DNA from 4 places in the Rhodoferax sp. P1_F3 genome. Region 1 is predicted to be linked to each of the others. Evidence: predicted binding sites of a transcription regulator. Region 1 holds the regulator's gene; each other region holds the start of a gene.

Region 1 (7,799 bases):
GAACAGGCGGCACTCCAGCGGGCCGTTCCACATGGGCACACGGCGTGATTCCTTCAGGCGCATCTTGCTGGGCAGCTTCAGGTCGGGCGTCAGCACCCAGGCGGTCCAGCCGCTGTAGTTTTTCTTCCAGTGGCTGGCCAGCTGGTTGAAGAAGTCCACGCCCTCGTCGGTCTGCGCCAGTTCGCGTGCGCCAAAGCGCGCCCCCTCGCCTTCACCGGCTACACCGCCGATGCCGATGCGCTCGCCATAGGGCGGGTTCAGCACCATCACGCCGCCACCTTCAATTGGGGGCATGCGCTGCAGCGCATCGCCACCGCGGAACTCGATCACATCGGCCACACCGGCACGCTGGGCATTGCGCTGGGCAAAGTCCACCATGCGGTGCGACACATCGCTGCCGTAGATCAGCGCGGTCTGGCCCGGTTCGGGCTTGACCACGTTGGCGGCGGCCTCGGCCTTCATGTCCGCCCATTCCTGGCTGCGGAAGGGCCGGTATTTCTCAAACGCAAAGCGGCGCAGCGAACCCGCCGCGATGTTGCAGGCAATCTGCGCGGCCTCAATGGCCACCGTGCCGCTGCCGCAGCAGGGGTCGTACAGCGGCATCAGGTCGTCATCGCCCGAGGCCCAGCCGCTGGCGGCGATCATGGCGGCGGCCAAGGTTTCTTTCAGCGGGGCGTCGCCCTTGTCCTCGCGCCAGCCGCGCTTGAACAGCGGCTCGCCCGAGGTGTCGATGTAGAGCGAGCAGCTGTCGGTGGTCAGGTGGGCATAGATGCGCACATCGGGCCACTGCGTGTTCACGTCGGGGCGCACGCCATTCGCCACTTCGCGGAAACGGTCGCACACGGCGTCCTTGACTTTGAGCGCAGCGAAGTTCAGCGAGGTCAGCGGGCTGTGCTGCGCGGTCACCTCGACCTTGATGCTTTCCTTCGGGCTAAACCACTGCTCCCATGGCACTTGCAGGCCGGCACGGTACAGGTCTTGTTCACTGCGGTATTCGGTGTACGACACCAATACCAGCACGCGCTGCGAGAGGCGGCAGTACAGGTTGAGCAACATGGCGTGCGCAAACGAGGTGCGCACGGCCACGCCGCCGCGCTGCTTGGTCACGCAGCCGGGCGGCAGACCGGTGATCTGCAAGATCTCCGGCGCCAGGTACTCCTCCACGCCGGCGGCGCAGGGGAGAAAAAGGGTCAGTTGGTTCATAGCGCTTTGCGGAGTGAGGCGGGGGCGATCTTCAGGCCCTCGCGGTATTTGGCCACGGTGCGCCGGGCGCATTCGATGCCCTGCTCCTTGAGCATGTCGGAAATCTGGTTGTCGCTCAAGGGCTTCTTGCTGCTCTCGGAGGCAATGAACTGCTTGATGAGCGCGCGCACCGCGGTGCTGGAGGCATTGCCACCGCTCTCGGTGCCCAGGCCCGAGCCGAAGAAGTATTTGAGCTCGAAGGTGCCAAACGGCGTGGCCATGTACTTGGCCGTGGTCACGCGGCTGATGGTGGATTCGTGCAGGCCCAGCTCATCGGCAATCTCGCGCAGCACCAGGGGACGCATGGCCAGCTCGCCGTGGGTGAAGAAATTTTTCTGCCGCTCCACGATGGCCGTGCTCACGCGCAGGATGGTGTCAAAACGCTGCTGGATGTTCTTGATGAACCAGCGTGCCTCTTGCAGACGCTGCTGAAGCGCGGCGTGGCCCGCACCGTCGCGGCCACCGCGGTGGTTGCGCAGCACATTGGCGTAAATGTCATGCACCTTAAGGCGCGGCATCACTTCGGGGTTGAGCTGCACGCGGAATTTGGGGATGCCGCCGGCCTTGCCAATCGCCACCACTAGCACGTCGGGCACCACGATGTTGCGCTCCACGTCCACAAAGCGGCGCCCGGGCTTGGGCTCCAGCCGCGCGATGAGCGCAATGGCTTCGCGCACCAGGGTGTCGCTGCCCACACCCATCTGCACCAGGCGCTTGATGTCGCGCCGCGCCAGCAGGTCCATGGGTTGGCGACAAATGCCCAGCGCCACCTGCAGCACCTCTGCGCGCTCGTCCTCGCCCTCTTCCTCGGCCTGGGCCAGCAGGTAAGCCACTTGCAGGCGCAGGCACTCGCCCAGGTCCCGCGCCCCCACGCCCACAGGCTCCAGGCTGTGCAGCAGGCCCAGCGCCACGGTGAAATGGTGCACCAGGTCCTGCAACTGTTCTTCGTCACCAGGGTTCAGGCTGCGCGCCAACTCTTCCAGCGGGTCTTCCAGGTAGCCATCGTCATTGAGCGATTCGATGAGGAAGCGCAGCGCGGCTGCGTCGGTGGCATTGGTGCGCAGGCTCAGGGCCTGGCGGTGTAAAAAGGTCTGCAGCGACTCGGCCGAGCGCGCGAGCTCAGTAGCGTCTTTCTCTTCGTCGTCACCCAGGTTGTTGGCCCGGGCCTTGGCATCCACACCCCACTCGCCGTCGTCGGGCGTCATCTCGGTGGTGCCATCGCCTTCCCAATTGGGCTCGTCGCTGCTGCTCAGCGGCGTGGTTTCTTCGTCATTGCTGCTGGTGCTGGTGGAGGTGGCGTAGTCCGCCACCGCGTTGGGCGCGTAATCGACTTCGCTGTTCTCGGACAGGCGGTCACCCTCGCTCACCGTGGCGTCCACCGCGTTCAGGCCGAAGTCCTCGCGCTCGGCCCGCTCTTCGGTCAGCTCCAGAAAGGGGTTTTCGTCCAGCATCTGCTCCACCTCCTGGCTCAGCTCCAGCGTGGAGAGCTGCAGCAGACGGATGGACTGCTGCAACTGGGGCGTGAGCGCCAGGTGTTGGGAGACGCGTAGCGAGAGGCCCTGCTTCATCACATTTTGAAATGCTCACCGAGATAGACGCGGCGCACATCGGCGTTGTTCACGATCTCGGAGGGGGTGCCCTGCGCCAGCACATGGCCGTCGCTGATGATGTAGGCGTGGTCGCAGATGCCCAGGGTCTCGCGCACGTTGTGGTCGGTGATGAGCACGCCGATGCCACGGCCCTTGAGGAAGTTGATGATGCGCTGGATCTCGATCACCGCAATCGGGTCGATGCCGGCAAACGGTTCGTCCAGCAGGATGAAGCGCGGCCGCGTGGCCAGCGCACGCGCAATCTCCACACGGCGGCGCTCGCCGCCCGACAGGGCCAGCGAGGGCGACTCGCGCAGGTGCTCCACGCGCAGGTCTTGCAAGAGCGCGGTCAGGCGTGCCTCAATCTCGGCCGACTTGAGCGGGTTGCCTGCGTCGTCGCGCTGCAGCTCTAGCACGGCGCGCACGTTGTCTTCCACATTCAGTTTACGGAATATCGAGGCTTCTTGCGGCAGGTAGCCCAGCCCCAGCCGCGCGCGGCGGTGAATGGGCATGTGCTCGATGGAATGGCCGTCGATGGTGATGTCCCCCGCGCTGGCGCGCAGCAGGCCCACGATCATGTAGAACGACGTGGTTTTGCCCGCGCCGTTGGGGCCTAGCAAGCCAACCACCTCGCCAGTGCGCACGGTGAGCGACACGTCCTTCACCACCTGGCGCTTGCCGTACGACTTTTGCAAATGCCGGGCTTCCAGCCGCCCGGTGCTGGTGTCCGGGGCTTCTTGGGTGGGCTCGCTCACTGGGCGGCCTTCTCAAGTTGTGGCGTAGCGCGCAGGGTCGGGCTGGGTTGGGACACAGCAGGGGCAGCTTCGGCCTCGGGTTTGGGCGTCAGCATGGCGCGCACACGGCCGGCCGGGGCGGCAGCGGTCTTGGGGGCACCATCCACAGTGAATTTGTCGGTCAGGTTTTCGTAGAGGATGACGGCGCCCGTTACCTCATCGGCCAGCGTGGCCCCGCGCAGGCGGCGCAACTGGGCTTTTTTGACAAAGCGCACGGTGTCGGCCTTGCCGTCGTATTCAATGGTGTCTCCGTCGCCCTCAATGAATTCATCCAGGCCTTCGCGCTTTTGCCGGAAAAACGCCGGCGTGGCGGTCGAGCCGGTGACCAGGCCGTACTGGTAGCCATCGGGGTCCTGGCGCACCTCGATCTGGGCGCCACGGATCAAGATGCTGCCCTTGGTCAGCACCACATGGCCGCTGAACACGCTGACCTGCTTGACGTCGTCGTAGCGCAGGGCGTCGGCCTCCACGTTCATGGGCTTGTTTCGGTCGGCCTTTTCGGCCCAGGCGTGCCCCACCACGCTGGACAGAGCCAGCCACAAGGACACCGACAAAAGGGTATTTTTCATAAAGGCACGAAACTTGCTCAAAAGCGCTTCGGCCATTGTACCGAGCGCTTTGCGCATTTCGCGCCCTGGCCGACTCAGCCGTCGGCGTTAATTTTGGCGATCAGCGCCTGCAACACGTCTGCTGCGCGGTCGTTCTCCACTTGGCAGGTGCCCGCATTGGCGTGGCCACCCCCGCCGTAGCTGAGCATCAGGTCGCCAATATTGGTCTTCGACGTGCGGTTGGTGATGGATTTGCCGGTGGCAAACACGGTGTTTTGCTTTTGCAAGCCCCACAACACGTGGATGGAGATATTGGTCTGCGGGAACAACGCGTAGACCATGAAACGGTTCACCGCAAAGATGGTGTCTTCGTTGCGCAGGTCCAGCACCAACAGGTTGCCATGCACGGTGGAGCAACGCAACAGTTGCTCCTTGGCCTTGGCGGCATGGTCGAAATACAGCTCCACGCGCTCCACCACGTCGGGCAGCTGCAGGATGTCGTCGATGCCGTGGTGGCGGCAGTACTGAATCAAATCCATCATCAGCTGGTAGTTGCTGACGCGGAATTCGCGGAAGCGGCCCAGACCGGTGCGCGAATCCATCAGGTAATTCAGCAGCACCCATCCCGTGGGGGCCATGATTTCGTCGTGGCTGAAGCGGGCCGAGTCGCCCTTGTCCACCGCTTCCATCATGTCGTGGAAGCGCGCCGGGAAGCGGCTGGCGCCGCCATAGTGGTCAAACACCACGCGCGCGGCCGAGTCGGCATCGGGCAGGATGATGTGGTTGGGGCGCTCACCGGTGTTGCGCACCGTCTCCGACTCATGGTGGTCAAAGGCCAGGTGCACGCCCGGCACGTACGGCAGGTTGGTGGTGATGTCGCGGTCGGACACCTCCACCTTGCCGTCCTGCATGTCTTTGGGGTGGACGAACTTGATGTCGTCGATCAGGTCCAGCTCGTTGAGCAGGACTGCGCACACCAGCCCATCAAAATCACTGCGGGTGACCAGCCGGTACTTGGGGTGTGCCATGGGAAGACTCTCCACAAAGGGGTTGAATGACAAATCATTCTAGCCCTGTGGGATCCCTCTGCGGCGCGTGCAGAGGGGCGTTTTTTAGCGAGCGGTGCGCGCCTGGACGATCAACGCGTCCACGATCTGCAGCGCGCGCTGCATGTTGCCGGCGATGGAGCCATCGGTATAAAAGCGACCTGCCACGCCCAGGGCGGGCACGCCTTCGACCTTGTAAGCGTTTTGCAGTTGGGCAGCCTTGGTAGCCTTGGTGGCCACGCTGAACGAACCGTACTGCTCGACAAACTTGGCCTTGTCCACGCCCTGCTTGGCCACCCACTCGACGATGGCGTCGCCACCGCTGAGGTTCAGCTTCTCGACGTGGATGGCGGCAAACACCTTGGCGTGCAGCTTCTCCACCAGGCCCATGGCTTCGAGCGCGTAGTACAGGCGCTGCTGGGGCACAAAACTATCCTGGAAGGCCACGGGCACACGGCGGAAGGACACATCCTTGGGCAGCTTGGGAATCCAGGCTTGCAGCGTGGGCTCGAACGCATTGCAGTGGGGGCAGCTGTACCAAAAGAACTCCACCACTTCGACCTTGCCAGCGGGTGCTTCCACCGGAGCGCGCGGGTCCACGGGCTGGTAATCGGTGCCGGGCTGTGGGCCTTTGGCCTGCGCCTGGGCGCTGCTGGCCCACAGGGCGGAGGATGCAAAGGCAGCGCCAGTGGCGGCTTGGGTAAATTCGCGACGTTTCATGGGTTCAAAAGCTCCAAAGTGCCCGGATGTGAGTGGACTGGGCGGGGAAAGTTCCAGCGCCGCTTAGCGCTGCACGCGCACCAAGGCGGTTTCCAGACCGCTCTTGTCCAGCTTGTCTTTGGCCTTGTCGGCATCGTCCTTTTTGTCAAACGGGCCTACGCGTACCCGGAACACCGGCCGGCCCGACTGCTCGCGCTCGGAAATCTTGGTCTCGATGCCGCTCAGCGAGAGCTTGGCGCGGTGCGCCTCGGCGTCTTCGGCCGTACGGAAGGCGCCTACCTGCACAAAATAGGAGAACGCGTCGCCTTCGGCGGCTGTACCGGCCTTGGCCTTGGCCAGATCACCCAGGGGGTCTGCCGACACGGCGGGCTTGAGTTCGCCCTTGGCATCCGGCTTGGCCGCAGTCTTGGCGTCTGCCTTGGGGTCGGTTTTGGCTTCCGCCTTGGCCTCGGTCTTTGCGTCTGGCTTGGCCGCCGTCTTGGCGCCCGACGCGGCAGATGCCGGTGCGGTGGCCGTGGGCACGGCGGGGGCCGGGTTCTTGCCGTAGAGCAGCGCGTTGGGGTCCCAGTTTTTGTTCTTCTGGGCTTCGGCCGCGTCCTGGTCGGCACTGCGGCTCTGGCTCTTGTTCATGAACGGCACCGGCACCTTGGTGACGTACACCGCCACGGCCAATGCGGCCCCCAGGCCCACCACCACGCCCACAATGAAACCGACAATGGTTCCGCCACGTTCAAACTTCATGCGCTGCTTTCTCTTCAATCAGTTGGATCACATTTTTTGCGGGGCACTCACGCCCAGCACAGCCAGGCCATTGTGCAACACCTGCGCCGTGGCCGCGACCAGCGCCAGACGCGCCAGTTTCACCGCTTCGTCGTCCACCAGGATGCGTTCGGCATCGTAATAGCTGTGGTAGCTGGCGGCCAGTTCGCGCAGGTAGAAGGTCACGTCATGCGGCGCCTCGTCGGCGGCCGCCGCGGTCAGCATCTCGGGGTATTTGGCCAGTAACAGCATCAACGCCTGGGCCTGCGGGCTTTGCAGCGCCGACAAGTCCACCGTCTTCAAGCTGGCCACATCGCCACCCCAGGTGGCCAACACCGAGCAGATGCGCGCATGCGCGTACTGCACGTAGTAGACCGGGTTGTCGTTGTTCTTGGCCACGGCCAAATCCACGTCGAAGGTGTACTCGGTATCGGGCTTGCGCGAGAGCAGGAAGAAGCGCACCGCATCCTTGCTGGTCCACTCGATCAGATCACGCAACGTCACATAACTGCCCGCGCGTTTGCTGATCTTGACCTCTTCACCCCCCTTGACCACACGCACCATGGTGTGCAGCACGTAGTCGGGGTAGCCCTGGGGAATGCCCACGCCCGCCGCCTGCAGGCCGGCGCGCACCCGTGCGATGGTGCCGTGGTGGTCGGTACCCTGGATGTTCACCACCTTGGTGAAGCCGCGCTCCCACTTGGCGATGTGGTACGCCACATCGGGCACAAAGTAGGTGTAGCTGCCGTCCTGCTTGCGCATGACGCGGTCTTTGTCATCACCGTATTCCGTGGACTTGAGCCACAACGCGCCATCCAACTCGTAGGTTTTGCCAGCGGCTTGCAAGCGCTTGACCGCGTCGTCCACACGGCCGCTGGTGTACAGGCTGCTTTCCAGGTAGTAGTTGTCAAACTTCACCGCAAAGGCTTGTAAATCCAGGTCCTGCTCATGGCGCAAATAGGCCACAGCAAACTGGCGCATGCCGTCCAGATCGTTGATGTCACCGCTGGCAGTGAACTCACGGTCGTCGGACTTGACGGTCTTGCCGGCCAGAAAGTCGGCCGCGATGTCGGCGATGTAGTCGCCGTTGTAGGCCGCGGC
Region 2 (7,799 bases), on a different contig from region 1:
CAGCAGGCGACTCCACCGGCATCGGGGCATTCCACGCTGCGATCAAAGTGCTTTCGGGCGCCGCTTCCGGGCGCGAAGTACCTTTGACCAAGGTCGTGACCACCATCGGCAAGCCCGGTGTTGCCGTGGCTGCGATCACACGGCGACAGCATGGCTATGTTGTGCACCATGTAGAGGGTGCCGGCAACCCTACTCTAAATGGCTCCCCGATCGGCTCCGATCCCATTTCGCTGAAGAATGGCGATTTGGTGGAGTTGGCGGGTACACAAATGCAATTCGTCCAAACCTGAGCGGGCCAATCCGGCCTGACCACATGCAGATTGGAATTCAGCCTGGTTTGAAATGCAGTCGCTAACTAGGCATTGGCCCCGCATCGCGGTGACCCTGATCCCTGTGATCTTGGCGCTACTGCATGCTGTGGGCGCGGTGCGCATTGGTGTTTTGCAGCGTCTGGATGACATCATTTATGACGCTCGTCTGCGGGCCACTATGCCCAATACGCAGGATGACCGGATTGTCATCGTCAATATTGACGAAAAAAGCCTGGCAGAGGTAGGGCGCTGGCCTTGGGGTAGAAACAAGCTGGCTCAATTGATCACCACGTTGTTTGATGAGCAGCAGATCGCGCTCATTGGTTTTGACGTGGTCTTTGCAGAGGCGGATGAGAGCTCCGGTCTGACCCGGCTCAATGAGTTGGCGCGCAACGAGTTTCGCGACCAGGCTGGGTTTGCCGACCGTTTGCGGCAGCTACAACCTGAACTCGATTTCGATGCAGCTTTTGCGCGCGCCATTGCCAACCGCCCGGTGGTTATGGGGTATTACCTGACGAGCGATGGTGAAGGTCGCTCCAACGGAACTTTGCCGGCCCCTGTATTGACTCCAGATGTATTGCAGGGGCGCCCCATCAAGGCTACGTCTTGGAATGGATTTGGCTCCAATATTGACCAATTGGCCAAGGCAGCGCCACTGGCAGGTTTTTTCAATTCAATTACCGACGGGGATGGGGTCGTTCGGTCCTTGCCCTTGTTGGCTGAATACAAGGGGCAGTATTACGAGTCCATCTCTTTGGCGATGTTTCGCGCCGTTGCGGGCATGCCCAAAGTGGCCCCCGGGTTTTCCAACGAGAAATTCCTGGCTCGCAGCTATCAGGGTATGGACCGTGTATTGCTCAAGCAGGGGGAAAAAGCGCTGGCCATTCCGGTCGATGAGCGTGTGGCTACGCTGGTGCCGTATCGGGGGCGGGGTGGTGTGCAAGGCGGGTCGTTCCGGTATGTGTCCGCATCCGATGTGTTGTCCAAAAAACTACCGCTGCACAGCCTGAAGGACAAAATCATTTTGCTGGGGACCACCGCTCCGGGTCTGCTGGATTTGCGTGTCACCCCAGTGGGAGAGACTTACCCTGGGGTGGAGACCCATGCCAACATTATTTCTGCACTGTTGGATGGCAGCGTATTGGTGAAGCCGGACTATGCGGTGGGCTATGAGGTTGTCATTCTCACTTTGGCGGGTTTGCTGTTGTCCATAGGCCTTCCGTTGTTGTCGGCACCACGTGCGGTGCTGTTGAGCGTGGCTGTGGTGAGCGTGCTGGTGCTCACCAACTTATGGCTTTACCTATCGTACGGCTTGGTGCTGCCGTTGGCTTCTGCGTTGACCATGGCCATCACTGCTTTTGGTCTCAATATGAGCTACGGCTACTTTGTAGAGAGCCGTTCCAAGCGTGAGTTGGCCAATCTGTTTGGTACCTATGTTCCACCCGAGCTGGTGGATGAAATGGTGAAAGACCCTGACAGCTATAGCATGAAGGCGACAAACCGTGAGCTGACGGTAATGTTCTGCGATATGCGCGGTTTCACCAAAATGTCGGAGCGGATGGAGCCAACACAACTGCAAGAGTTGCTCACGGGGGTGTTCAGTCGGCTGACGAGTTTGATTCGCGCGAACCGCGGAACGATCGACAAATACATGGGCGATTGCGTCATGGCGTTTTGGGGCGCTCCGGTGGAGACCGCTGAGCACGCCCATTTGGCCGTCAAGTCCTCCATGGAAATGGCCAATGCCATTCGGGAAATCAACCTGGAACATCGAGCCAAGGGCCTGCCGGAGATCGGGATTGGGATTGGCTTGAACACCGGCACCATGTGTGTCGGAGACATGGGGTCTAACATTCGTCGCAGCTACACCGTGATTGGTGATGCGGTCAATCTGGGGTCTCGGCTGGAGGGTTTGTCTAAGGCGTACGGTGTGGATATCGTGGTAAGCGAAGCCACACGCAAATTGGCGCCAGATTTCGCGTGGCAGGAGTTGGACCGGGTTCGGGTGAAGGGTAAGGAGCAAGCAGTGGCGATCTTCTGGCCTTTGGCGCCGCTTGCGCGAGTGAGTGCCGAGGTGGTGGACGAGGTCAAGACTTGGGCGCAATTCCTAAAGGCCTATAGGGCGCAAAATTGGGATCAGGCAGATGTGCTGCTTATCAATTTGATGCGCATGAATGCCAAAAAATACCTTTACCAGTTGTACTCTGAGCGGGTAGCCTCTATGCGGTTGCTCCCATTCGATCCAGAATGGGACGGCGCCACCAACTTCGAAACCAAATAGGGCCTCGTTTGTGAAAGTACGCGTACTTGGCTGCTCGGGTGCCATCGCCCAAGAGTGCCGGACCACCTCATTCCTTGTGGGCCGCCAAATTTTGGTGGACGCAGGGACCGGTGTGGGTGATCTGACGCTAGAGGAAATGGGGCAAGTTGACCACGTGTTCTTGACCCATTCGCACCTGGATCACATTGCAGCCTTGCCACTAATGGTCGATGCCGTGGCGTCGCAACGGCAATCGCCGATTGCCATCTACGCACTGCCAGGCACGATCGCTGCCCTTAAAGCGCATATCTTTAACGATGTGATTTGGCCCGATTTTTCACGGATTCCTACAGTGCAGGCTCCGTTTGTACGGTTTGTGGAAATACAAGTGGGCCAAGTTTTGGAGTTGGCGGGGAGTCGCATCGAGGTATTGCCAGCAGTGCATACGGTGCCAGCGGTGGGGTTCGCAGTCTCTGCTGGGGCAGGGCATTGGGTCTTTACTGGGGACACAGAGCGAAACCCGGCCCTGTGGACGCGCATCAACCAATTGGATGTAGCCATGTTGGTCATTGAAACGGCGTTCAGCAACCGCGAAAAAGAATTAGCCCGCAAGAGTCTGCATTTGTCGCCGAGTGCACTGGCGAAGGAGCTGGACTGCATTCGCAAGGGCAAAAGTTTCCCCATTTACATCACCCACACCAAGCCAGCTGAGACTGAGTTGATCATGGCCGAGATACAGCGATTCGACCAGACCCTGCCTTTCGGCCCAGATGTGACGCATGACATTCGCTGGCTGCGTGCGGGGCAGGAGTTTGAGATATGAGCGTGGTTATTCAGCCCAGTGGAGCCGAGCGATCGTCCGAGCAGGCTTTTTTTGAGTCGCAGAAGCTGCCTTCCAAAAAAAGAGGCATGACCTTTGAGGCGCTTTTTTACCGGCAACTGCACCAGGTCACAGCACGCATTCACGATACCGAGCAGCTTGAGCAAATCATGCTGGAAACCAGTCAGGAAATTTGCAAGCTGCTCAACGCCGATCGATTGACCTTGTACGCGGTGACGGAAGATCAGACGGCGATTATTTCCAAAATCAAAACGGGCTTGAACAGCAGCCGGGATTTGAAGCTGCCCATCTCCCCGCAGAGCCTGGCAGGCTACGCCGCATTTAGTCGAACTGCGCTGAATCTGCCTGACGTTTATGACGAGGATGCGCTTAAACGGATCCATCCTTCGTTGACGTTCTTGAAAGAGGTCGACAAACGCTCTGGGTATCGTACGAAACAAATGTTGGTGGCGCCCATCATGGACGGCGGAACCCTGCACGGGGTTTTGCAAGTCATCAACAACAAAAGTGACGAGCCCTTTGGTGAGCTTGAGGTAGATGGTGTTACTGAGTTGTGCAAAACGCTAGCTACGGCCATTCGCCAGCGTGTCAAAGGTCCGGAAGGCGGCATACAGCGGAAGACCACCAAATACGATGGGCTGATTTCCGACGGCATACTGACCGAGCAAGAGCTCGCCCAGTGCGTGCAAGATGCCCGCAATGAAGGTCAGTCGGTGGAGCAACGGTTGATGGCTGACTACAGCATCAAATCGGCGCAACTGGGGGGGGCGCTTGCCAAATTCTTTGGCGTTCCCTATGAGCCTTTCAATCCCGGGCGCATTCGGTCGGAGATGCTGCAGGGGGCTCTCAAGCGTGAGTTCATCGAAGAGCAGGAATGGATGCCACTGGAGGAGTCTCCAGATGGCTTGGTCATCATGTGTGTGGATCCGGAGGCGGTCAAAGGTTCTCGGGTCGTGCCGCAGGTGTTTCCACGCGTTACCAAGTTTGCCTACCGGGTGACAACGCTGGTCGAGTTTCGTGAAACCTTGGCGCAGTTGTTTGGTGCCGCGGCTGACAGCAGCACGATTGACCAGTTGCTTGCCGACATGGACGGCGGCCCCATAGAGGATGGGAGCAATGACGAGTCCCTGGAGTCCGCAGCTGCGGACAACGAACTGGTGAAGTTCGTGAACAAGGTCATCATCGACGCCTACAACCAAAAGGTGTCGGATATCCACATCGAGCCCATGCCGGGTAAGTTCAAGACCGGCATCCGTTTTCGGATTGACGGAAGCCTGGTGCCCTATGTGGAAGTGCCCGCACATTTCAGGCAGGCCATGGTGACCCGTCTGAAAATCATGTGTGACCTTGATATCTCCGAGCGGCGCAAGCCGCAGGATGGCAAGATCAAGTTCAAGAAGTACGGGCCATTGGACATTGAGTTGCGCGTGGCAACCATTCCCTCCGCGGGCGGTGTGGAAGACGTGGTCATGCGGATTCTGGCTGCGGGTGAGCCAATTCCTTTGGAGAAATTGGGCCTTACTCCGCATAACAAGGCGCGACTGGAAGCCACAGTCAGCAAGCCGTACGGCTTGTTCTATGTGTGTGGACCCACGGGCTCGGGTAAAACCACTACGCTGCATTCCATCCTGAAGTTTCTGAACACACCAGACACGAAAATCTGGACTGCCGAGGACCCAGTGGAAATCACCCAAAAGGGGTTGCGGCAGGTTCAGATCAATAAAAAAGCGGGAATTGACTTCGCGTTGGTGATGCGAGCCTTTTTGCGCGCGGATCCAGACATCATCATGGTGGGTGAGTCGCGCGACAAGGAAACTGTATCCATGGGCGTGGAGGCTTCGCTGACCGGGCACATGGTGTTCTCCACCCTGCACACTAACTCTGCACCTGAGTCCATTACACGTTTGTTGGACATGGGCATGGACCCGTTCAACTTTGCCGATGCGCTACTCGGTATCTTGGCGCAGCGCTTGGCCAAAAAATTGTGCGATTGCAAGGTCGCCTATGTGCCCGATGCCGAAGAGATGCGTCTTTTTGCCGCTGAATACGCCGAAGAGTTACGCCACACGCAGAGTTGGAAGCAGGACTATGCCGGTGAGAGCAAAAAAATGGTCGATAAGTGGATGCAGACCTACGGGGACAGCGGACAACTCAAGCTCTACAAAGCCGTCGGCTGCGATAAGTGCAACAAGACGGGGTACAAGGGGCGTATTGGCCTGCATGAGCTCATGGTGGCCGATGACGCGGTGAAAAAGCTCATTCAAGAGCGCTCGCGTGTGGCCGAATTGTTCTCTGCCGCGGTGGAGGGGGGCATGCGCACCCTCAAGATGGACGGCATGGAGAAGATCATGATGGGGCTGACGGATTTGAAGATGGTGCGGCAGGTTTGTATTAAGTGACAAAAATGTCACGCAGTCCGTGCCCCGTGTGTGCTGAGCCGCTTATATTGAGCACATAAAAGACACTTCCTGGCCACATTTTTCAATTTTGGGGCTGGCACGAAGTCTGCTGGATTAGCGCTCTTACACTTTTTGGAGGTTTGTATGAAGCGTTCTATGCAAAGGGGTTTTACCCTAATTGAATTGATGATTGTGGTTGCGATCATCGGTATTTTGGCTGCTGTGGCTTTGCCCGCATACCAGGATTACACCGTGCGTGCAAAAATGTCCGAAGTGATTTTGGCGGCATCTAGCTGCCGTACTTCGATTACTGAGGTTTTCCAAACGGGAACTTCTCTTCCCACTGCGGCCGACGGCTTCGGTTGTGAGAGTTCCGTTTCCACATCCAAGTACGTTAGGCAAATTACCACTTCGGCGGTTGCTGCGGTTCCCGTTACAGGCGACGCTGTGATCACGGTAACATCGCAATCAATTAATAATATGGCGAGCGGCGGCTCCTACGTTGCAGGCGGAACCATTAGGCTTGCACCATGTGCCACGGGTGCTTCTACGTTTGCTACCTGCGTACCGCCCGTAGCAGGCAATGCAATCAATGCTTGGTTGTGCGGGCCTGGTAGCGGTGCTACCGGAGTGGCACCGAAGTTCTTGCCCGGTTCATGCCGCGCATCTTGATAGCAGCAATGCTTCAGCCTAAAAAAGCGCCCTTTGGGCGCTTTTTTTATGCCCAAAGGAGTTTTTCCCCACTTGGGTATTGTTAGAGACTTGCCATCGTGCTTAGAAATACAAAACTTCACATAATTTGGGTGGCGCTTTTGTGCGCATCATGGCTGCAATCCAGTCACTTTTCACCGTGGGTTTCATTTCATAGTGAGCTTGTGGCATTTGCAGCCGTAGCTGCGTTGTTTGTGGCGATTCTGCTAGAGCGCTCTGACCGCAATGCATTGGTATTGTCTGGCCCGGAAATTTCATTGCTGCTGGCATTGGTCCTGATTGCGTTTCAAGCGGTCACAAAACTCACGCAGTTTACCGGTGACGCAGCAATCTTCGCTCTCTACCTTGTTGGGATGATTGTTGCGATGTTGGCCGGCCGCCGACTGGGAACGAATTCCTTTGAATTGCAGGCGTTGGCGTATGGCGTGGTGTTCGCCGGTATTTGCAGTGCAATTGTGGCCGCACTCCAATCATTACACCCTGAAGGGCAATACACCTTTGTGAACCCTATGCCAAGCTGGGGGAGATCAGGTGCGAATTTGGCTCAGCCCAACCACCTTGGCACGTTGATTCTGTGGGCTGTTGCGAGTACCGTGTACCTGTATATCTCCCAAAAAATATCAAAGTATTTGGCATTCCTGTTTTGCACGATTTTATTGATCGGGCTGGCCATGACCGAGTCTCGAACCGCTCTGATCGGCGTGTTTGCAATTGCAGCTTGGTTGGTCGAAGCACAGCACCTCGGGAACGCAAAAAATCGTTGGATGGTATCCATTGGCTTCGCCGTGTTTGGGGCTGCACTCTTTCTTCTTTGGCCTAGCTTTCTGGTTGGATTTCAGGAGGGTGGGTGGTTTGAAAGTAGCTTGAATACAAGGCTCGTCAATGCACAGGCGGGAACACGGCTCGTGGTTTGGCCGCAATTACTTGCCGCCATCACAGAGCGCCCCCTGTTGGGTTGGGGCTTTCATGGGGTCTCGGTAGCGCTCAATGCCGTGTTGGACCGGTATTCAAGCAGCGAAGCTTTCACCTATGCACACAACGTAATTCTTGAATTGGCAATTGGATTTGGGGTGCCGTTGACGGTAGTGTGGGTTGGGTTGGCAACATACTGGTGTGTGCAGCGTATGAAGCATGTTCGCAACGCTGCCGATTGGTACGCTGCCTCGCTGCTTATACCATTCGCACTGCATTCGATGCTGGAGTTCCCCTTCGCATATACATACTTTCTATTCCCTGCTTGTTTGGCGATAGGTGTTCTCGACGCTCGGCGCTCGAAT
Region 3 (6,353 bases), on a different contig from region 1:
GGGAGCACCACACTTTGACGGCATCAAGAAAGTGCGGCGCAAGGCAACACTATTCACAGACTCAGTCATCGTTTCTCGCTTTAATGAAGCGCAGAAGCTGGTGGAGAAATTGGGTAATAAAGTGATAGCCGAGTCAGATCGTGACTAGATTCGAATAGAGCGGTCATCCTCCGTGAACGCTCGACCGACTACAAACTTTTCGCTATCAAGCTCGGAAGCGATTTGCGATGTCGCCATGATGATTTGATACTCGACTTCATAAGTAGCACATTCCTCCGCGATGATTCGTTGGAGCAAATGAGAGCGGGGGAGCTCCATACCCCCATCTTCAATACCGTCTAGCATTAGAAATCGAGGAAAGCGCATAGCACTAATCTTGGTGGAAGCACTTAAGAGTGCAACGTGGAACAGGTGCCGTAGCACGACCGTGGAACTCTCGGAAAATCGGTCAGATCCGTCGACCGCAATGCGATTTTCGCTAAAGCTAAAGTGAACACTTTCTGCAGTTTTGAATTCAGCTTGTCGGTAGAGGTCTTTTCGAAGCAGACGCCCAAGTGTCGTGGAAATTTCCAATGCCACATCTCGTTTGCGCTTGTCCTGAGCATCCTCAAGTGTGCCAATCATCAAATTGAGATTATCGATCTCGTGCTTTAGTTCGTCTCGTTTTCTTTGGAGTTCCTTAATGACACTCGCGAGTCGTTGGTTTTCATAGAGGCTTTTGATTTCGTGGTCTAGTGCTCCGGCTTCTCTGACTGCAGCCTCTAGTGCAACTTCAAGTTCACTTGACCACGAGTCGGCGGCCTGACTATATCTTTTCTCCAACCTACGAAGATCCTGACGTAGCGCGGGTAGAACACCTCGAAGATGACTAGTTTCGTCTTCACGCCTTTTGACAATTGACAAAGACTCCTTCAGTTGCAAGCGCAATTCATTCTTCATGCGTAGCAATTGCGCGTCTGCAGATGCGCCGCTGAGGGGGTTTTTGCAAAGAGAACAGACCTCCTGCGCATCCGAAATTGGCTTAACTTCGGAAAGGCAGCATGGGCATAGTTGAAAGGTCAGTCCGCCAAAATATTTGCGTGTAGATTCCGATTCCTCAAGACTCAGAAGTCGAGACTCAATCTCAGCCACGAAGGCTTTTGTGTCTGCAAGCTCTGCCTCTTTTTTCGCTACTTCGTCCAACACGCCTGTAAGCTTACGTTTAGCACTATCTAGACTGGCGCGAATCGGAGCTTCTTCGCTTTGCCGCTTTTGATCGTGCTGAACGGTACGCTCTGCCTTTAAACGAACAATTTCAGCTCGCAACACCTCTTGGCGTCTTTCAGCCTCTAAGATTTGCTGTCCAAAAAACTCAAGTCCGACATGCTGCTGTGATTTCGCTAAGACAGTGAAGATACTCTTGAGTTCTGCCTCAGCCCCAGCCAGCTCCTTGTCCAGGTCCCGCTTACGGAGTTGCGCTGAATAGAGCTTATCGTCGTACACCCCTGAGATGTAGTTGCCGACGGTCTCGCGTGTCAATTGACTATCCCAAGTATCGTGTCTGAAAATGGGATTGTGTAGCGATGGTTGGTCTGCATACATTACACGTAGAAACTGGTGCATTGTCAGATTTGATACACCATCACCTTGTGCCTCCGGCATACCTAACGCGAGCAACAGACTCTGAGTAAACCCAAGCTTATGCTCACTTCTCTTGAAGGGATACAACTCCCAGCCTTCAAGAGCGGAGGCAGAGGCCTCAAGCAGGGGCCCCCAGAAGATATGCATTGGCCGAAATCGATCTAGACTGATCTCACGTTTTAACGTCACACGTTGGCCGTTTAGCGAAACTTCGAGGACAACGGAATCACACAACAACGCTTCTTTCTTCCAGGGGATCTCTTCCGCTCCAAGACCGAAGGCGAGAAAATCAAGCGTGGTCGTTTTTCCTGAGCTGTTATGCCCTTTGACCACGTTGAGTCCTACGTGAAAAGTCTCTTCAAGAACTACATACCCGTCCTTGAATACACGCAATTCATTGACAATAAGAGTGGGGTCAAATCGCGTCATATCGATATTCCATTAGCCCGGTTCGCTGTTTGAGTCCACCTACGCCACCGAGAGGGAGTGCACTCAGTTGCGTCAAAATATATTTGGTAAGTTCGATAGAAACAGACGGCAATACATCTACTGCTAGCTTCAGTGTCGCGGGCTCTTCCCAGCTAGTTCTAGAAACGGTGCCAGCGTCTAACTTTCCAGAGTCGAATACTTTGGAGGCCACCAATAGGCGTGTGGCGGCATGATGGATAGTTTCCATGTCCCGAAATGTCCTTAGCGGATTCACGGGGCCTCGGAATTTATTTTTCACTTCGCGTGCACTGACACGGTATTTCTGATGTGCCTGTGGGAGCTCAATACTTGCTACTTCTGCTGGAAAGCAAAGATAGAAATCAAGAATTCTCAGCTTGGAGAATTCAATCTCTCTATTGGTATGCGTGATGGCGATTAGGCGGTGTATGCAGTGATATGCATCGAAGGCGGGGTGGTAGATCAGCATTTGTCCCACCTGATGTGGCAATTTCCACCAAGGTAGTACAGCATGCCAAGAAGGTCATGATATGTAATTTGAAGGTCGTTCTCACCGAGCATTTCATTGGTCGGCGCAATAACCTTTTCACTAATCAGTCGATCAACTTCGCTGCGCGGCTGTCCACTCTCGATCGCGGGTCTTATGTGAAGAGTGAACTCAGCGTGAATTCTAGAGAGGATGTGAGTGATGATGTCGTGCGTCACAGGCGATGTTTGCCATTGCATGATCAACATCGCAGCGCGCTGCTTCCAAAAGACGGCTTCCGCAAGCAAGTCTACGCGTCCGCTTTCATTTAACTTTACCTCAAGACCACGAACGTCCGTGGTTGTTGGCGCGCAATAGTGCCTAAGCACTTCTGCAATTGTGGACTTATGCGATGAGGCTTGTTCGGCATCCCGGAGTATCTGGTACAGGCGTGAAAGTGACGTTGGCTGCGTAACGTATACGTACTTTGAGCCACCAATAATGTCACCATCAGCATCGTTGCCGATTTGGACGACTGACATTAGCGCTACCGCTTGTTATGCGAGTTTGTTTTTTTGTCGCCAGCGACGATATCGCCGCCTGCAGTATTGCCGATCTGCACAACACTTGAGGACTTGCGGTTTACCGCAATTTTGAAGACAAAGCCTCCAGCAACAATAACGCCCAATACGGCAAGCGCCCATTTGCCAATTTCAGACCAATTCATTTTTCTCCCTTTTTAGCCGTATCTGTTGTTTTGTCCGCCGGCCAATTGGAGAAGCATAAAGCAATTTGTATCGCAATGTAAATACAAGCTTGCACAGGCGCTCACGCAGCGTCAATCATTGACCGCGCGTTAGACATACCCGGAAGTAATTCGAGACACGCTCGTCCGGGGATCCTCATCCCCAGAGCATCAGACTCCTAGTGCCGATCCCGCAAAACTTATGCGCATGCCGCAGCGCTCTCCTGATGCCGCTTGATGCGCTCCGCTTCCAGCGCGCCAAACTGCATCACATCGGCCAGCAGGCCGTAGGCAGCGGTCCAGGCTTCGCGCACTTCGGGGGTGAACTTCTCGCCCAGGCCGGCGCTCAGCGTCCACAGCAGGGCGGTGCCCACGGTCACATAGTGTTCTTCACGCACGCCGTAGCCCACGTGGCGGGCGCCCAGGCTGCGCAGCACGGGGGCCAGGTTGTCCAGGTCCTTCAGGCCGTGCACGGCAGAGCCGATCATGGACATGAGCATGCGGCCCTGGTTGGGCATGTCGCCCTTGAACAGGTGCTTGAGCGAGGGGTCCAGCGTGAAGAGGCGGTCGTAAAACAGCTCGGCCGCGGTGGCGGCGATGGGGCGCACCTCTTCAAAGGATGCCTGGACGAGGTTGATTTGTTCGGAGTTCATGGTGTTTACCTTGGGGTACTTGTTGAATAAGACCCGCACTACTACCCACGAAGCGTGCCAAAACTTTTCTTCAATGAAATCAACCACTTAGCGAAAAACGGGGGTGGTGGTTTGTCGGCAAACGCCGACACGGCCCTGTGCCCCAAAACAAAACTCCAATGAAATCAACAACTTAGGGTGTCGGCGTTTGCCGACAGTTTGGGCCGGCCCGCAGGCTCAGTTTTTGAACTGCGCGGGCTCCAGCTGGTGGCGGGCCATGAGCGCATAAAAGTCGGTGCGGTTGCGCTGGGCCAGCTTGGCGGCCTGGGCAACGTTGCCGTTGGTGATCTTGAGCAGGCTGGTGAGGTAGTCGCGCTCAAACTCTTTGCGCGCCTCGTCCAGCGAGAGCAGCTCGGGCCCCTGGGTGCTGATGGCGCTTTGCACCAGCGTGGCGGGGATGACGGCGCCCGTGCTCATCACCACGCACTTTTCCACCACGTTTTGCAGCTGCCGCACATTGCCGGGCCAGGGCGCCACGCTGAGCTGCTCCAGCCCGCCGGGCGCAAAGGTGTTCACAGGCTTGGCGTAGCGCAGTGCCAGGCTTTGCAAAAAGTAGTTGGCCAAGAGCGGGATGTCTTCTCGTCTATCCGCCAGCGGCGGCAGCGTGAGGCTCACCACGTTGAGGCGGTAGTACAGGTCTTCGCGGAAGGTGCCGGCGGCCACCTCGGCCGCCAGCGTGCGGTGCGATGCGGAGATGACGCGCACGTCCACCTTGTGCGGCTTGCTGGCGCCCACGGGGCGCACCTCGCGCTCTTGCAGCACGCGCAGCAGCTTGACTTGCATGGCCAGCGGCAGGTCGGCAATTTCGTCCAGAAAAATGGTGCCCTTGTGGGCGCTGGTGAACATGCCGGGGTTGTCGCGCACGGCGCCGGTGAACGCACCTTTGACATGGCCAAACAGCTCGGCCTCCACCAGGTTCTCAGGGATGGCGCCGCAGTTCACGGCCACAAAGGCTTCGTCCGCCCGCGTGCTGGAGGCGTGCACGGCGCGGGCCAGCAGCTCTTTGCCAGTGCCGCTCTCGCCGTGGATGAGCACCGAGGCATCGCTCTGCGCCATGCGGCGGGCTTCGGCCAGCAGCTTCTCCATGCGCGGGCTGCGGGTGATGATGGCTTCGCGCCAGCTCTCGCCCGGACCGTCGCCCGGCATGTCGGCCCCCAGCGCGCTGGAGATGGCCAGGGCACGGTCCACCTCGCGCATGAGCGCGGCGCCTTCAAACGGTTTGGTGATGTAGCCGAACACGCCTTTTTGCATGGCGCGCACGGCATCGGGGATGGTGCCGTTGGCCGTGAGGATGACCACGGGCATGAGCGGGAAGCGGCGGTGGATGGCCTCGAACAGCTGCAGGCCGTCCATCTCGGGCATGCGCAGGTCGGTGATGACCATGTGGGGCACTTCAAGGTCGAGCTTGGCGAGCGCCATGGGGCCACCGTCGGCCGAGGTGACGTCGTGCCCCTCGTAGCGCAGGCGCATGGACAGGGACTTCAGCAGGTCTGCGTCGTCGTCAACGACAAGAATGCGCGCCATGGTTCTCCCACACATTTCAAAATAGCGCCCATCTTGCCACGGTGCGGCTGGTCATCGGTCAAAATGCGGCTCCGCCCTCGATTGGAGACCCTATGCGTGCACTCTTTGGAATCGTCAGTTTGCTGGTCGTTCTGGCCATCGTGGGCGTGCTGGCCAAGAAACAGCTGGGCGGTACCACCGCCGTGGTACCCGGGGCCACGCCAGGTGCCACCCCGCAGCAGCAAAGCCAACAGATCCAGCAACAGGTCAAACAATCGGTAGAGGGCGCCATGCAGCAAGCGCGCCCCATGCCGGACGACACCAAATAACCGCCCTATCCATTCCCCTTCTTCATGTTCATTGCTTCCAAACTTCTTGGCCTTTTGTCCCAGCCGCTGCTGTGGGTGTTTGTGTTGATGGTGCTGAGCCTGCTGGTGCTGAAGCGCCGCCCGCGCACTGGCAAGCGCCTGCTGGGCCTGGCGCTGGTACTGATGGTGCTGACCGCCTGGCAGCCACTGCCCGAGCTGATCATTCGCCAGCTGGAGGCCCAATACCCTGAACTGGCCCCGCAGGCCGACTTGAGCGGCTACGCCGGTATGGTGGTGTTGGGCGGGGCCACCGAGTCGGGCCGCACGCAGATGGCGCATGTGCAACCCATGTTCAACGACGCGGCAGAGCGCATGACGGCCCCCGTGGCTGCGCTGCGCAGCAACCCCAAGCTGCGCATGCTGTACACCGGTGGCGAAGGATCACTGATGGGCGTTGGCCAGAGTGAAGCCGAGCGCGCCAAGATGTTCTTTGACAGCATGGGCGTGAGCGGGCCGCTGGTGCAGTACGAATCGGCCTCCCGCAACACCTATGAAAACGCGGTGCTGACCGC
Region 4 (7,799 bases), on a different contig from region 1:
TGGGTGATCTCTTGCTGGTGGAAGTCGCGGGGCGCCTGAAGGCGTGTATCCGCGCAGAGGACACCGTGGCGCGCCAGGGCGACGATGAGTTCATTGTGTTCATGCCCAGAATCCACGCGCGGCAAGACGCCGCCGCACTGGCCCAGAAACTGCTGCGGCAATTGGCCATGCCGTTCCAGATTGGTGAACACCTGCTTCGCATCGGCTCCAGCATTGGCATCGCCGTATTTCCAGATGATGGCGCGGACGTGGACACCCTGCTCAAGCACAGCGACGCCGCCATGTACCAGGTAAAGGCCGGTGGGCGCAACAACTACCAGTTTCATTCCCGGCCTCCCGCTGCCTAGCCGAGGCGGCTTGGGCGCCGCGTTGATATGCCAAATTGGCCTCTAGCCCCCGTACTACTTGCGCGAGCAGCTATCAAAATAGTAGTGATTTATGTGCGCAGCTTGCGGTACAGCGTCTGCCGGCTGATGCCCAGCTGGCGGGCGGCCAGGGACACATTGCCACGCGCAGCCTCCAGCGCCTGCTGGATGGCGGCATGGCCCAAGGCCTGCAGGCTCTGCGGGGCCTGCGCGACAGCGGGCTCCACGGGTGCGATCTTCACAGCATCACCCACCTGCAGCGCTTCCACCAAGTCGTCGGGCATGTGCGCCCAGTCCAGCGTGTCTTCCCCGTCCATCAGCATGGCGCAGGCGGTGCGCAGCACGCTGGCGTACTGGCGCAGGTTGCCAGGCCAGGCAAAGGCGCTCAGGCGGGCCAGCAGTTCGGGGGCCAGCTGCACCTCTCGCTCCGGGCTCAGGTCGACCAGCAGGCGCTCGGTCAGCGCGCCAAAGTCGCTTCGCTCGCGCAGCGCCGGCAGCTGCACGGTGAGGCCGTTGATGCGGTAGTACAGGTCTTGGCGGAACGTGCCTCGCTCGGCCGCCTCGGCCAGCTTGCTATGGGTGGCGCAGATCAGTGCGAAGTCCACCGCCACCGCCTTGCCCGCACCCACCGGCGTAACCGTGCGCTCCTGCAGCACGCGCAGCAGCCGGGTCTGCATGGGCAATGGCATGTCGCCAATCTCGTCCAGAAACAGCGTGCCGCCCTCGGCCTCGCGCAGGCGGCCCAGGCTGCCCTCTTTGCGCGCGCCCGTAAAGGCGCCGGCCACATAGCCAAACAGTTCGGACTCGATCAGGCTCTCGGGAATCGCACCGCAGTTGATGGCGACAAAGGGCGCCCCACGGCGCGGGCCGCTGGCGTGCAGGGCGCGCGCAAACAGCTCTTTGCCCACGCCGGACTCGCCCTGGATGAGCACGGGGATGGGCTTGGCCACCACGCGGCGCGCCTTGTCGGCGGCGCTGCGCCAGCGGGCGTCGCCCGTGTCCAGCGCAGCCAGTGCATCGCTGACGCTGGCATTCGCCACAGGCAGTGACAGACTGGTCACCGGCAGCGCCGCGGCGTCTACCTGCACTTGGGCAAACAGCACGGCGCCGTTATGCAAGCGCAGCTGCTGCACCTGCTGGGGGCGGCGTTTGTGGCGCGACAGCAAGTCGTCCAGCCGCACATCGAGCACACGCTCCAGCAGCGTGGCGCCAATGTCGCCCGCATTCAGGCGCAGCAACGCCAGCCCCACGCGGTTGGCGCCCACCAACCAGCCGTCGTCTGACAGCGCGACGATGCCTTCGGCCACGCTGCCTATGCCCTCGGGCTGGGTGTGCAGGTGCAGGCGGATGTTGCGTTTGCAGGTGGCCACCATGAGCCGGTTCTCGATCATGCGGGCGGCCGTGCTGGCCAGGCCCAGCGTGTGGCCGTGGCCATGGCGGTGGTCGCCCGAGATGTCGAGCACGCCCATGAGTTCTCCGGTAGCCGACAGGATGGGCGAGGCCGCGCAGGTGAGAAAACCGTTGCGCTCCAGAAAGTGTTCGGAGCCGTGGATCTCCACTGCACTGCATTCGGCCAATGCAGTGCCGATGGCATTGGTGCCGCGGTGCGCTTCGTGCCAAGAGGCACCACTGGTCAGCGCCACGCGCTCGGCCTTGCCCACAAAGCTGACATCGCCCAGGGTGTGCATGAGCATGCCGTGCTGATCGGCCAGCACCACCACGCTCTGGCTGTGACGCACCTGCTCGAACACATATTCCATCACCGGGCGCGAGTGGGCCAGCAGGGCGTGGCTATTGGCCAGCGCCTGACGCAGGTTGCCACTGCCGGCATGGTCCGTGGCCGCACGGCCAGTGGGCGCCAAGCCCGCGGCCAGGCTGCGGTGCCAGGAGCGCACCAGGCGCTCGTCCAACACGCCCACGGGGCATTGGCCGGTTTCCAGCAGTTGCTGGCGGGCCTGTCGCAAGGCCAGCACGGGGGAGGTTTGTCGCACGTTGTCTCCTGCGTAGGGTCATGATCGCCCCGCTTGGCACAGTATGGGCGTGGGCGGTGGGTGAGGCAATGGCGCACACCCCTGCGCACGTCCAACTGTTCCATTTTGTGACACCTGTCACTGTGGCGAATCGTGACAGGCAGGGCTTGCGGACAGTTTGCGCTAGATCAGGGTTCTCAAAAAAACCAATGAAATCAAGGCGATGAGCAAGGCGGCCCAGATGGCACGCCTCTTGAGATAGCTCTGCACCTGCCGGATCGACCGATGCGGGGAACCATAGCAATCACAAGAGGACGACAACCATGGCTATTTACGCAGCACCCGGCGCCGCCGGCGCCAAGATCACTTACAAGACCCAGTACAACAACTTCATCGGCGGCAAGTTCGTGCCTCCGGTCAAGGGCCAGTACTTCGACGTCATCACCCCGGTCAGCGGCAAGGTCTACACCCAGGCCGCCCGATCGACTGCTGAAGACATTGAACTGGCGCTGGACGCCGCCCACGCAGCAAGCGACGCCTGGGGCAAGACCGATGCCGCCACGCGCAGCAACATACTGCTGAAAATTGCCGACCGCATTGAGCAAAACCTGGAGCTTCTGGCCTATGCCGAGACCGTGGACAACGGCAAGGCCATCCGCGAAACGCTGAACGCCGACATCCCGCTCACCGTGGACCACTTCCGCTACTTTGCGGGTTGCGTGCGGGCGCAAGAAGGCGCCCTGTCCAACATCGACGAGAACACCGTGGCGTACCACATCCAGGAACCCCTGGGCGTGGTGGGCCAGATCATTCCGTGGAACTTCCCCATCCTGATGGCGGCGTGGAAACTGGCGCCCGCCATTGGCGCCGGCAACTGCGTGGTGCTCAAACCCGCAGAAAGCACCCCCATCTCCATTTTGATTTTGGCCGAGCTGATTGCCGACCTGCTGCCACCCGGCGTGCTCAACATCGTGAACGGCTTTGGCCGCGAGGCCGGCATGCCGCTGGCCACCAGCAAACGCATCGCCAAGATCGCCTTCACCGGCTCCACCACCACGGGCCGCGTGATTGCGCAGGCAGCCGCCAACAACCTGATTCCCGCCACGCTGGAGCTGGGCGGCAAGAGCCCCAATGTATTCTTTGCCGACATCATGGACAAGGACGATGCGTTCCTGGACAAGGCCATCGAGGGCATGGTGCTGTTTGCGTTCAACCAGGGCGAAGTCTGCACCTGCCCATCGCGCGCATTGATTCAAGAATCGATCTACGACAAGTTCATGGAACGCGTGTTGAAACGCGTGGCCGCGATCCAGCAAAAGAACCCGCTGGACACCGACAGCATGATGGGCGCACAGGCCAGCAAAGAGCAGTTGACCAAGATCCTGAGCTACCTGGACCTGGGCAAGCAGGAAGGTGCCGAAGTACTCATTGGCGGCGGCCAGGCCCACCTGGGCGGTGACCTGGAAGGCGGCTACTACGTGCAGCCCACGCTGTTCAAGGGCCACAACAAAATGCGCATCTTCCAGGAAGAAATCTTCGGCCCCGTGCTGGCCGTGACCACCTTCAAGGACGAAGCCGAAGCGCTAGCGATTGCCAACGACACGCTGTACGGCCTGGGCGCCGGTGTGTGGAGCCGCAACGGCAACGTGGCCTACCGCATGGGCCGCGCCATCAAGGCAGGCCGCGTGTGGACCAACTGCTACCACGCCTACCCTGCACACGCAGCGTTTGGCGGCTACAAGGAATCCGGCATAGGCCGTGAGACGCACAAGATGATGCTGGACCACTACCAGCAGACCAAGAACCTGTTGGTGAGCTACAGCGAGAACAAGCTGGGCTTCTTCTGATGGTCGACAAGGTCGTCGCTACACCGGCCGCATTGGAGCTCGTCGCGTTTCTGCAAAGCAAACACGGCGAGCAGCTGATGTTTCACCAGAGTGGCGGCTGCTGCGACAACAGTGCCGCCAACTGCTACCTGCCGGGTGAGATCACCATGGGTGCGGGCGATGTGTACCTGGGCGATATTGGCGGCTGCCCGTTCTACATCGGCCTGGCGCAGTACCAGTACTGGAAGCACACGCAGCTCATCATCGATGTGATCGAAGGGCATGGCGGCACCTTCTCACTGGAAGGGCCAGAGGGCAAGGCCTTTCACACGCGGTCCCGCGTGTTCACCGACGCGGAACTGGCCGAGCTGGGCATAGCCAAACCTACTGCATGAACCCCAGGTCGGTCGGGTAATCCGGCCGACCTGCTGCGGTACCAAAGTTCACGATCTTGGGCAGCACGCTGGGCATCTCAGCATCGGTCACCCCAAACCATTTGGCCAGCGTGGCCGCGTACTGGTCAGACGACGTGCGGGGCAACAGGCGGCCCTGGCCCACGTGCCAGGCGTTCTCGGGCAGGTAGTTGCCGCCGCCATCTTTCACATCGCTCACGCTCACCGGCGGCGGCACACCATAGAACGCCTTGCCATTCACGGCACCACCCACCACCAGGTGGTGGCTGCCCCAGCCATGGTCAGAGCCATCCCCGTTGGAGGCCAGCGTGCGACCAAAGTCTGACGCGGTGAACGCAGTCACCTTGTCGGCAATGCCCATCTCCACCGTCGCATCGTAAAACGCCGTCATGGCCTTACTCACGCGGTCCATCAACACCGACTGCAGGCTCACCAGGTTGTCGTGCAGATCAAATCCACCCATAGACACAAAAAACACCTGGCGTCGCGCGCCCAGTTGAGCACGACCGTTGATCAGACGCGCCACCATCTTGAGCTGAGGGCCCAGGCCATCGGTGGGGAATGCGGTGCTGGGTGGCGTGAGCGCCAGTGCGGCGGTAACCGACGACTCAGCATTCAGCGCCCGCGTCGTCACCGCGTTGTATTCGTTCTCCATCTTGTGCACACGGCTGTCGCGCAAAAACGCCTCGATGGTGCTGCGTACCGAGGCTGCCCCGTAGACCGTGGCGTCGGTCGCGGGCTTGATCTTGATCGCACCGCCGGTGCTGACCTGGTACTGCAGAGCGGTATCTCCCGACAAGAACACGGCGTTGCCCGACACCGACATGCAGGTGAAGATGGAACTGGTGTTCAAGCTGTTTTGCAGCACTAGGTCGCCCATGTTGCCGCCCCAGCCCACCTTGGAGCCCTCGGGTGAGGAGGACTGCCAGATGGACTGCTGGTCGTTGTGGGAGAACAGTTGGGGGGGGCGCGGGTACAGGGTGTGGTTGCTGTTGTTGTATTCGGCCCGGGCCAAGGGTGCCACCAGCGGCCCCACATTGAGCTGTACCGCAGCATGGCCGTTGTTGAAGAGGTTGGCCAGGCCCGTCATGGAAGGGTGCAGGGCGTACTGGCGGTTTTGGCCTAGCGCATCTTGCGGCACCACGGTGGGGGCCAGCAGAGTGGGCATCAACGCGGACTTGGCCAGGGCAATGCCCCCCGCAGTCTGCCCGGCGCCACCGCCGCGGATCGAGCTGTACTGGTTGTAGCTTGGGTCGTCATAGGTGATGACGGTGTTGGCGTAGTCGTTACCGCCGTATAAAAAAACGCACACCAGCGCCTTGTAGTCCCCACTGGGTGCGTTGAAAGCTGCGGCCTCGCCAATGGCGGCCAAATTAAGTGCGAACGGCAGCGCGGTGCCGGTCAAGGCCAACTGCCCGGAGCGGCGCAAAAACGCGCGACGGGTATGCAGTGAGGCGTCAAACATGGGTGGCCACCTATTTTTGAATCAGGTATTCGGGATGCGCCATCACCATGAGCACAGCCGCGCATACGCGCCTACGCAGGTTGGTGGCCGTAGTGCTGGTGGAGGCCACGACACCCGCCATGCCGCCGACGATGTTGGTGATGGTGGTCACCGTTGCGGAAGACAGTTGCCCCGCGCACAACAGCAGGTTGAGTCGGTCCACCAGCGCCTTGGGATTACCTGAAGAGGGACTGGTCGCCAGGCTGATTTCAGTGCTGTAGGTGGCCTTGATGTCCGACGAGTAATTCACGCCACTTTCAATCGCGACCATCATGAAGTTGAGGTAACCGCCCACGCTGGTCTCCGTCACCAGTTGAAATTCTGGCGCCACCGTCCCCGCGCTCATACCTACGGCGGGCGGTGCAACGGTGGAGGGTGGTGCATACCCTGGGCGAAAGAAATTGAACACCGAAGGCGAGCGCAACGGACTTTGGCCCAACTGAGTGCCCGCATTGCTTAAATCACCAATCTTCCAGGCGCCGCTGGCCGAGCCCACCCCAAAGGTACGCACCCATTGCACGAGGCGAAGCATGGGTTCACGCAGCTTGCCATATTCCGGATCGCTCAACCCTGACGCATTGCGTGCTTCGGGGTCCACCAGGATGGCCGCAAACACATACGCCAAATCACCACGTACACCTTGACCGTTGTCCGCAAAGACGGCTGCCACGCGGCCCACATAAGCCGCGCTGGGGTTACTGGTGACCAGCCGCTGAATCATCTGCTTGCAGAAAAACGGCGCGGTGTTGGGGTGGTTGAACAACGTGTCCAGCGCTGTGTTCAGCGCCGCTGCAGCCGGGGTATTGGCGGGAATGGTCACCCCCAGAAACGTGGCCGCAAGATTGGAGTGGTTGCTGGCCGTCAACAGCATGGGCAGGCGCGCAAAGGCTGTGTTGCCAATGGTGTCGCCGTTGAGTGTGACATTGACGTTTTGCCGCATGTCCAGGTCATAGCCCGTGAACACACGGGCTAGGTTGCTAACGTCACTGGTGGTGTAGGTTTCTTGCGGTTTCCCTGCACCATCAAGCTTCAAACTGCCATCCGCGTTGAGCAGGTACAGCCCCACACTGAAGAGCTGCATGACTTCACGGGCAAAGTTTTCGTCGGGCTGGCGGCCCGAGGCGTTTTCCTTTTTGTTGCCTTTGGTGTTGAGGTAGAAGCCCATCGCCGGATGCAGGGTGATGGCACCCAGCAGATCCCGAAAATTGCCAAACGCATGCGCACACAGGGTGTCCCAGTAGTGGGCCATGGCGTGGCTGACCCAACCAAACTCCAACCCTGAGAGGGAGACTACAAAGAACTCGGACAGCGCCAGACCCATGCGCTTGCGCATGGGGTCGCTAGACGCCATGAGCTGGCTCCAGGCCATGTAATCGGCAGGATAGCTTTGGTTGTAATAATTGTTAGTGCTGTAAACGTCGCCATAGCCTTGGCTGTTGAGCCAATCCCAGCCAGTGGTGCCGTAGTTCAGCGCCACCTGCCGCTCTATCCACGCGGCGTAGCCATTGGCGCGCACGGATGCGATGTCGGCATCGGTAGCTGCAAATTGCGCTTGCATCAAGAAACGTGAAGCCTGCTCAGCCGTGGGGACCACGGCCCGCGTAGCGCTGGCAAAGCCAGCGGATTGCAGTGCTACCACACGCCCGCCAATGGCAGGGGCCGAAGCAGAGCCACCAGACGATGAGTCGCCACCACCGCCACCACAAGCTGACAGCGCCGCG

What was found. Region 1 encodes sigma-54, which starts transcription at its own class of promoters, with help from an activator protein. Its sites were predicted from a motif close to TGGCANGNAANCTGCTTT; they were not measured.
Region 2: a site for sigma-54 is predicted at 5,907-5,924, ahead of AC1DZ5_RS03260 (pilin). Genes of this name have one in related genera too.
Region 3: a site for sigma-54 is predicted at 3,974-3,991, ahead of AC1DZ5_RS00835 (globin family protein). Genes of this name have one in related genera too.
Region 4: a site for sigma-54 is predicted at 2,391-2,408, ahead of exaC (acetaldehyde dehydrogenase ExaC). Genes of this name have one in related genera too.

The regions. Positions count from the first base shown of each region.
Region 1 is NZ_JBFUBO010000008.1:183,656-191,454, reverse strand. Features, by position in the region: gene AC1DZ5_RS14840 (THUMP domain-containing class I SAM-dependent RNA methyltransferase) at 1-1,203, opposite strand, end outside; gene rpoN (RNA polymerase factor sigma-54) at 1,200-2,810, opposite strand; gene lptB (LPS export ABC transporter ATP-binding protein) at 2,810-3,586, opposite strand; gene lptA (lipopolysaccharide transport periplasmic protein LptA) at 3,583-4,194, opposite strand; gene AC1DZ5_RS14820 (exopolyphosphatase) at 4,269-5,201, opposite strand; gene AC1DZ5_RS14815 (thiol:disulfide interchange protein DsbA/DsbL) at 5,286-5,939, opposite strand; gene AC1DZ5_RS14810 (SPOR domain-containing protein) at 6,003-6,680, opposite strand; gene argS (arginine--tRNA ligase) at 6,708-7,799, opposite strand, start outside.
Region 2 is NZ_JBFUBO010000002.1:131,605-139,403, reverse strand. Features, by position in the region: gene AC1DZ5_RS03280 (FHA domain-containing protein) at 1-290, shown strand, start outside; gene AC1DZ5_RS03275 (CHASE2 domain-containing protein) at 343-2,592, shown strand; gene AC1DZ5_RS03270 (3',5'-cyclic-nucleotide phosphodiesterase) at 2,603-3,394, shown strand; gene AC1DZ5_RS03265 (ATPase, T2SS/T4P/T4SS family) at 3,391-5,811, shown strand; gene AC1DZ5_RS03260 (pilin) at 5,956-6,483, shown strand; gene AC1DZ5_RS03255 (PglL family O-oligosaccharyltransferase) at 6,687-7,799, shown strand, end outside.
Region 3 is NZ_JBFUBO010000001.1:155,161-161,513, forward strand. Features, by position in the region: gene AC1DZ5_RS00810 (hypothetical protein) at 1-148, shown strand, start outside; gene AC1DZ5_RS00815 (AAA family ATPase) at 145-2,049, opposite strand; gene AC1DZ5_RS00820 (ABC-three component system middle component 5) at 2,036-2,536, opposite strand; gene AC1DZ5_RS00825 (ABC-three component system protein) at 2,530-3,075, opposite strand; gene AC1DZ5_RS00830 (hypothetical protein) at 3,081-3,260, opposite strand; gene AC1DZ5_RS00835 (globin family protein) at 3,479-3,931, opposite strand; gene AC1DZ5_RS00840 (sigma 54-interacting transcriptional regulator) at 4,148-5,494, opposite strand; gene AC1DZ5_RS00845 (hypothetical protein) at 5,587-5,802, shown strand; gene AC1DZ5_RS00850 (YdcF family protein) at 5,857-6,353, shown strand, end outside.
Region 4 is NZ_JBFUBO010000002.1:1,846-9,644, forward strand. Features, by position in the region: gene AC1DZ5_RS02715 (diguanylate cyclase domain-containing protein) at 1-347, shown strand, start outside; gene AC1DZ5_RS02720 (sigma-54-dependent Fis family transcriptional regulator) at 437-2,356, opposite strand; gene exaC (acetaldehyde dehydrogenase ExaC) at 2,659-4,182, shown strand; gene AC1DZ5_RS02730 (DUF779 domain-containing protein) at 4,182-4,556, shown strand; gene AC1DZ5_RS02735 (DUF1501 domain-containing protein) at 4,546-6,039, opposite strand; gene AC1DZ5_RS02740 (DUF1800 domain-containing protein) at 6,050-7,799, opposite strand, start outside.